DNA from 2 places in the Streptomyces sp. NPDC046866 genome. Region 1 is predicted to be linked to the other one. Evidence: riboswitches for the same ligand, from Rfam matches in the RefSeq annotation. Region 1 holds a riboswitch; the other holds the start of a gene.

Evidence for each region. A riboswitch is a leader RNA that binds a small molecule or an ion and turns the genes downstream of it on or off. The one in region 1 is predicted to bind S-adenosylmethionine.
Region 2: it holds a riboswitch for S-adenosylmethionine, as region 1 does, so the genes downstream of both, AB0953_RS20805 (aminotransferase class V-fold PLP-dependent enzyme) here and thrC (threonine synthase) in region 1, are expected to answer to the same signal.

What each region holds. Positions count from the first base shown of each region.
Region 1 covers NZ_JBEYXN010000003.1:100,427-104,426, reverse strand. The annotation lists gene AB0953_RS06430 (MoaD/ThiS family protein) at 379-657, opposite strand; gene thrC (threonine synthase) at 694-2,010, opposite strand; SAM riboswitch class I at 2,028-2,181, opposite strand; gene AB0953_RS06420 (glucosyl-3-phosphoglycerate synthase) at 2,379-3,356, shown strand; gene AB0953_RS06415 (trehalose-6-phosphate synthase) at 3,460-4,000, shown strand, end outside.
Region 2 covers NZ_JBEYXN010000014.1:31,873-35,872, forward strand. The annotation lists gene AB0953_RS20795 (cytochrome bc complex cytochrome b subunit) at 1-164, shown strand, start outside; gene trpD (anthranilate phosphoribosyltransferase) at 317-1,381, shown strand; SAM riboswitch class IV at 1,513-1,629, shown strand; gene AB0953_RS20805 (aminotransferase class V-fold PLP-dependent enzyme) at 1,861-3,285, shown strand; gene AB0953_RS20810 (ferredoxin) at 3,299-3,877, shown strand; gene AB0953_RS20815 (Lrp/AsnC ligand binding domain-containing protein) at 3,898-4,000, opposite strand, start outside.

The DNA of each region.
Region 1 (4,000 bases):
TGGCCCTTGCGCAGGACCGCACTTCGCGGTCCCGGGTCAGAACTTGCGCCGGAACGCCTCGACCGCGGCTGAATGTATCTGCACCGGTGCTGTCTGCAACAGGTCAATCCGACGAGAATTCTGGTCACACGGAAATCGCAAAATGAGATGAAAATTTGGCATTTACCCGGGCAACTCGGACCCGGCATATCACGCCAAAGCCCCATACCGCGCGCGCACATTGACTCAATGTCAACCCTCACGCGACCCGTTCATATGCGGCGGGCAAGAACAGCGGAGGGGACTTCCCCAACTCTACCGCGCCCAACCAAGCAGAATTGCCCCCTCCGCTTAATGCCGGAGGGGGCAATTCTGGGGTGCGCACTTCAGGCGCCGACCTCAGCAGCCGCCCGCGACCGCCGGGATGATCGAGACGCCCGCACCGTCCGGCGTCGCCGCCTCCAGGCCGCCTTCGAAGCGCACGTCGTCGTCGTTGACGTAGACGTTCACGAAGCGGCGCAGCTTGCCCTGGTCGTCCAGGACGCGGGCGGCGATGCCCGGGTGGTTCGCCTCCAGCGAGGCGATGACCTCGGCCAGCGTGGCGCCCTCGGCGGGCACCTCGGCCCGGCCGCCGGTGTAGGTGCGCAGGATGGTGGGGATGCGGACGTTGACGCTCATGGCGCTACTGCCTTTCCGGAAGTGCGGGGAGGGTGGTCAGGCCAGGCCGGCGGCGCGGAACGCGTCCAGGCTCGGGCGGATGGTGGCGGTCTGGCCGCTGTCGGCGGCCACCGCCTCCAGGGTCTTCAGGCCGTCGCCGGTGTTGAGGACCACGGTGGTCAGCGACGGGTCGAGGCGGCCGTCCTCGATGAGCTTCTTCGTCACGCCGACGGTCACGCCGCCCGCGGTCTCGGCGAAGATGCCCTCGGTCCGGGCGAGGATCTTGATGGCCTCGACGACCTGCTCGTCGGTCACGTCCTCGACGTAGCCGCCGGTGCGCCGGGCGATGTCCAGCACGTACGGGCCGTCGGCCGGGTTGCCGATCGCGAGGGACTTGGCGATGGTGTTCGGCTTCTGCGGGCGGACCACGTCGTGGCCGGCCTTGAAGGCCGTGGACACCGGGGAGCAGCCCTCGGCCTGGGCGCCGAAGATCTTGTACGGCTTGTCCTCGACCAGACCCAGCTTGATCAGCTCCTGGAGCCCCTTGTCGATCTTCGTGAGCTGGGAGCCGGAGGCGATCGGGATGACGATCTGGTCGGGCAGCTGCCAGCCGAGCTGCTCGCAGATCTCGTACGCCAGCGTCTTGGATCCCTCGCCGTAGTAGGGGCGCAGGTTCACGTTGACGAAGCCCCAGCCCTCGCCCAGCGGGTCGCCGATGAGCTCGGAGCAGAAGCGGTTCACGTCGTCGTAGTTGCCCTCGATGCCGACCAGGTCGCCGCCGTACACGCCGGCCATGACGACCTTGCCCTGCTCCAGGTCGTGCGGGATGAACACGCAGGAGCGGAATCCGGCCCGGGCGGCCGCGGCGCCGACGGCGCCGGCCAGGTTGCCGGTGGAGGAGCAGGACAGGGTGGTGAAGCCGAAGGCGCGGGCGGCCTCGACGGCGATCGCGACGACGCGGTCCTTGAAGGAGTGCGTCGGGTTGCCGGAGTCGTCCTTGACGTACAGCTTGCCGGTGACGCCGAGCTCCTTGGCGAGGTTCTCGGCGTCGACGAGCTTGGTGAAGCCGGGGTTCAGGCTCGGCTTGGCGGCCACGTCCGCGGGGACCGGCAGCAGCGGGGCGTAGCGCCAGATGTTGTTCGGGCCGGCCTCGATCGCGGCGCGCAGGGCCTCGACGTCCGCGGCGGAGCCGGTGGCGGGCAGCTCGTACGCGACCTCCAGCGGGCCGAAGCACTCGACGCAGGCGAAGACGGGGCCGAGCTCGAAACGGGTACCGCACTCCCGACAGGACAGGGCCGAGGCGGGTCCGAGATCGACGGCCGGCGCAGCAGCGGAGGTTCCGGCGGCAGGGGTGGCAACGGTCTGTGCAGCCATGATGGCGAGGCCCTTTCTCCTCATCTTCCCCATGGCGCATTTCGCCATGAGACGGAATTGGCACCTTCCCTAGCCGGGGACCTCGCTGCTGCTGCACGCAGTCGCGGGAAACCGACTGGAGGGTTGCCGGGGCTTCAACGGGCCGTGTCCCTCTGCCCCTCTGGATGAGCGGTATGGCGCCGGGCCGCGCGCTGTGCGGCGCGCCCGGGCATTTGTCGGCGGGACCCCCGGCATGCGGCGGTCCTTCGCGTTGTTCAAGACTGTAACCGAAGGCTCGGACGGTTGAGACAGCTGTCCGAAGCGCGAGATGGATCACTTTTCGGCCAAAACGGCCGGGGGACGGGCCGAAGGAAGCAGGAGTGCCGAAGGTGCTGGAAGAGGTGGAGCGCTGGCTGGCGGACCGCTCCTGGTCCGTGGCCGACCGGCCGCTCGACCGGCTGCTCGCCGTGAAGCGGGCGACGGGGACGACGGTCAGCGTCGTGCTGCCCGCGCTCGACGAGGAGGCCACCGTCGGCGCCATCGTCGAGGTCATCCGGCGCGATCTGATCGACGGGCGCGCCGCGCCGCTCGTGGACGAGCTGGTCGTGGTGGACTCCGGCTCCACCGACCGGACCGCCGAGGTCGCCGCCGCGGCCGGCGCCCGCGTGGTGCACCGCGACGAGATCCTGCCGCGGATCCCGGCGGTTCCCGGCAAGGGCGAGGTGCTGTGGCGCTCGCTGCTGGCCACCACCGGCGACATCGTCTGCTTCGTCGACGCCGACCTGCGGGACTTCTCCTCCGCCTTCGTCACCGGGATCGTCGGCCCGCTGCTGACCGAGCCGGACGTGCAGTTCGTCAAGGCCATGTACGACCGCCCGCTCGGGGACGCCCCCGGCCAGGGCGGCCGGGTCACCGAGCTCGTCGCGCGCCCGCTGCTCAACCTGCACTGGCCGCAGCTGGCCGGGTTCGTGCAGCCGCTGGGCGGGGAGTACGCGGTCCGCCGCTCCCTGCTGGAGCGCCTGCCCTTCCCCGTCGGCTACGGCGTGGAGCTCGGCCTGCTGGTCGACGCGCTGCACGCGGTGGGGCTCGACGCGCTCGCGCAGGTGGACGTCGGCGTACGGCTCCACCGCCATCAGGACGGGCAGGCGCTGGGCCGGATGGCCGCCGCGATCTACCGCACGGCGCAACAGCGGCTCTCCCGCGGCCACTCCCCCGGCCACCGCTGGGGGTACCCCCCGGTGCGGCCGGCGCTGACGCAGTTCGAGCGCGGGCCGGACGGGTTCGTACCGCGCACGCACGCCGTGGACACCGAGGAGCGGCCGCCCATGCTGGAGGTCAAGGAGTACACGGGCCGACGGGTCGCCTGACGCGGTCCCACGCCCGCTCACGGCTCGCGCACGGCCCCGTACGGGTCCCGTAAGGGGAGGGAACGGACGTTTGAGCGGGGGCGGGCCGGGCTAGGTTCGCCGCATGGCTTCCGAGGCTTCCCAGACGTCCCACGCCCTGCACACCTCCCAGGTACTCGTCGCAGCCAACCGCGGCCCGCTGTCGTACGCCCACGGCCCCGACGGCGCCCTGACCGCCCGGCGCGGCGGCGGCGGGCTGGTCTCCGGCCTCTCGGCCGCGCTGGACGGCCAGCCGGACGCGGTGTGGATCTGCGCCGCGCTCTCGGAAGGGGACCGGGAGGCGGTGCGGCGGGGCGTGGCCGAGCCGGGCGTGCGGATGCTGGACATCGACCCGTCGGTGTACGACGCCGCGTACAACGGCATCGCGAACTCGGTGCTGTGGCTCACCCACCACCACCTGTACGACATCCCGCGCACCCCCGTCTTCGACGCCGGGTTCCGGCGCCGGTGGGAGGGCTACACCGCCTACAACCGGGCCTTCGCCGAAGCACTGGCCGAGGAGGCCGCCGAGGGCGCCTGCGTCCTGGTGCAGGACTACCACCTCGCGCTGGTGCCCGGGCAGCTGCGCGCACTGCGGCCGGACCTGCGGATCGCCCACTTCACCC
Region 2 (4,000 bases), on a different contig from region 1:
AACTCGGCCCGACGGTCGACGAGAACGGCGTCGAGCGCAAGGTCGGCCGCATGGAGAAGCTCCGCGTGAAGCTCAGCAAGGGCCTCTACGCGGAGAACAACCAGATTCCGAAGCCCACGGTGGAGGAGTACAAGGAGATCCAGAGCGGCCACGGCCACCACTGATCCCGTAGGGGACTGATTCCGGTCAGTTCCTGGTGTCGCCACGGCGAGAGCCCCGTCCAGGGTCTGGACGGGGCTCTTTGCCGTGTTCGGGGCTGGATAGGCTGAACCCTCCAGGACTTTTCCATTCGACGGTGGACCCTCAGGAGCGGACCATGAACGTTGTGACCCCGGCAGGCGGCGACAGCGTGGCGGCCCCCACCTGGCCGGGCGTCCTCGACGCCCTGCTCGGCGGCCGGGACCTGCGCGCCGACGACACCGCCTGGGCCATGGACCGGATCATGCGGGGCGCGGCCACCGACGCGCAGATCGCCGGCTTCGCGGTGGCCCTGCGCGCCAAGGGGGAGACGGTCGAGGAGATCAACGGCATGGTGCGCGCCATGTACGCCCACGCCAACCTGATCGAGGTGCCGGGCCGGACCGTGGACATCGTCGGCACCGGCGGCGACGGCGCGAAGACGGTGAACATCTCGACGATGTCCTCCATCGTGGTCGCCGGCACGGGTGCCAAGGTGGTCAAGCACGGCAACCGGGCGGCCTCGTCGGCGAGCGGGGCCTCCGACGTGCTGGAGAAGCTCGGCGTCAACCTCGACCTCGCCCCGGCTCGGGTGGTGCAGGTCGCCGAGGAGGCGGGCATCACCTTCTGCTTCGCGGTGAAGTTCCACCCGGCGCTGCGGCACGTGGCCGCCGCCCGCCGGGAGCTGGGCATCCGGACCACCTTCAACTTCCTGGGCCCGCTGACGAACCCGGCGCGGGTGCGGGCGCAGGCCACCGGCGTCGCCGACGCCCGGGTGGCGCCCATCGTGGCGGGCGTGCTGGCGGAGCGCGGCTCCTCGGCGCTGGTCTTCCGCGGCGACGACGGCCTGGACGAGCTGACCACGACGGCCACCTCCCGGGTGTGGTGGGTGCGGGACGGCCGGGTGCAGGAGCAGCCCTTCGACCCGCGCGACGTGGGCATCGACCTGGTCGACGTCTCCGAGCTGCGCGGCGCGGACGCCTCGTACAACGCGGACGTCGCCCGACGGCTGCTGGCGGGCGAGACGGGTCCGGTGCGCGACGCGGTCCTGCTGAACGCGGCGGCTGCCCTGGTGGCCCTCGACCCCGGTTCCGGCTCCCTGGAGGAGCAGATCCGCGAGGGCATCGCGCGCGGGGCGGAGGCCATCGACTCCGGGGCCGCCCGGGCCGCACTGGAGCGGTGGGTGGCGGCCAGCAACCTCTGAGCGGTCGCACCGGCGGCGCGGGCGGCGCCCCGAGCTGACGGATCCCTGCCGTCGATTTCCGGCCACGCCCCGGTCCCAGCATGCGGACCGGGGCCTTGTGCGTGCGGGATCTTGTGGCAGGATGCTGAGCAGGTCACGAGTGACAGCGTTTTGGCCCCGGCTTGCTGTCCGGCAACCCTCCTTCCGTGGCGGGGTGCCCCGGGTGATGACCAGGCCGCGGGCAGCAAGGCCCGCGGCAAGCGCGGATCCCTCGACACCAGGGGTCCTGGTCTCTCGAGGAGCGTTTTTCCGTGAGCAAGCGAATGCGATAGGGCGAGTCCGCCCCTTCTTCACCCCTCGGAACCAGGGTCCCCTTCGCGTACCCGCCCCCTCCGAGACCTTTCCCCGTACCCCGGACGACGGCCGGCCCGCAGCGCCGCCGCGCCCGCGCACGGGTGACCTCCGAAGCCATTGCGCCCTGCCTGCCGGGAGATTCCGCCATGTCCGCGTCCCTGAACGCCACCGCCACCGCCACCGCCGCCCCCGCGACCGCCGCCTGCGACCCCGCCTGCGCCGAGCCGCTCGCCGTCCTCGGCCGGGACGTCACCGTCCCCCTCGTCACCGGCGGGGAGGTCACCTACGCGGCCCTGGACTACGCCGCGAGCGCCCCGGCCCTGCAGCGCGTGTGGGACGACGTGGCCGCGTACGCCCCGTACTACGGCAGCGTGCACCGCGGCGCCGGCTACCTCTCGCAGCTGTCCACCGACCTGTTCGAGCAGAGCCGGGCCGCGGTCGCCGCGTTCCTGGACTGCCGCCCGGCCGACCAGGTGGTCTTCACCCGGTCCACCACGGATTCCCTGAACCTGCTGGCGGCCGCCCTGCCGGCCGGCTGCCGGGTCTTCGTCTTCGAGACCGAGCACCACGCCTCGCTGCTGCCCTGGGACCACGCGCAGGTCACGTACCTCGACGCGCCCCGCACCCCGGGCGAGGCCGTGGCCACCCTGGAGCGGGCCCTCGCCGACCGACACCCCTACGGCCCCGCGCTGGTGTGCGTGACCGGCGCCTCCAACGTCACCGGCGAACTGTGGCCGGTGAAGGAGCTCGCCGCGGCCGCGCACGCCCACGGCGCGCGGATCGTCCTCGACGCCGCCCAGCTGGCCCCGCACCACCCCGTCTCCGTGCAGGAGCTGGACGTGGACTGGGTGGCCTTCTCCGGGCACAAGCTGTACGCGCCCTTCGGCTCGGGCGTGCTGGCCGGCCGGGCCGACTGGCTCCAGCAGGCTCAGCCCTACCTGGCGGGCGGCGGGGCCTCGCGCAAGGTGGCCCGGCGTGAGGACGGCGGTGTCGAGGTCGAGTGGCACACCACGGCCGCGCGCCACGAGGCCGGCTCCCCGAACGTCATCGGCGTCTACGCGATCGCCTCGGCCTGCCGGGCCCTGGCAGAGGCCGGCTTCGACGCCCTCGTCGCCCGCGAGCGCCGGCTGATCGCGAAGGTGCGGGCCGGCCTCGCGGACGTCCCGCAGGTGCGGATCCTGTCCCTCTTCGGGGACGACGCCCCGCGCGTCGGCGTCCTCTCCTTCGTGGTGGACGGCTGGAACAGCTCCCACTTCGCCGCCGCCCTGTCCGCCGAGTACGGGATCGGGGTGCGCGACGGCCTGTTCTGCGCCCACCCGCTGGTCCGCACCCTGCTCGGCGGCGCCGCGCAGGAGCCGGGCGAGTGCGGCGCCCCGGATGCGGCTCCCGGGGAGCTCCACCGGACTTCGTCCGGGGCGGCCCCCACCCTGAACGCCATCCGCGTCAGCTTCGGCGCCGGCACCCCCGACGAGCACGTGGACCGCTTCGTTCGCGCCGTCAAGGAGCTCGTCACCGAGGGGGCGAAGTGGCAGTACCGCACCGAGGAGGGCCGCTGCGTCCCGGCCGTGTGACACCCTGCCCGCCATGCCCTTGACGACCTACTGGGACCCGGTCCCGACCGTCCGCGCCGCCGCCGGCCGGCCCCTGCCGCCCTGGGACGCTCCGGTACAGGACTGGAGCGCCCCGGTGCCGGGCCGCTGGGACAGGCGCAGCTGGCGGGACGTCCCCGGGCCGTTCTACGGGGCGGACAGCGACACCTGCTGGACCGGCCGGGCCCACGCGCCCGCGCACGTCCTCTACGGCGACGACCACGGTCAGGAGTTCGTCTACCGCCAGCCCCGCTCCGTCGGCGAGACGCACGACCTCATCCGGGCCGCCGAGGCCGATCCGTTCGCCGGCTACGGCGCCGACGGCGACCTGTACTGGACCCCGGAGCTGGTCCGGGACTGGTGGCGCGAGCGCGGGCGGGTGCGCGAGTGGGCCGTGGGCGCGGCCCGGGCCTGGTCGGCGTCGGCGAGCCCGTACGAGCGGGAGGCCGCCCTCGGGGCGCGCGAGTACGTGGCACACATCGACACGGGGCTCGGCGACTGCCTGCGCGGCTATGTGTTCTGGCTGGCCGAGGGCCGTCCTGCCGGGCCGGCGGAGGCGCTGCCCCGGCTGTGAGCCGGGGGGCGGTGCGCGGGCTAGGAGTCCAGGCCGATGGCGAAGGCGGCTTCCAGGTCGTGCTGGGAGTAGGTGCGGAACGCGACGTGGGTGTCGGTGGCCTCGACGCCCGGGATCTTGCTG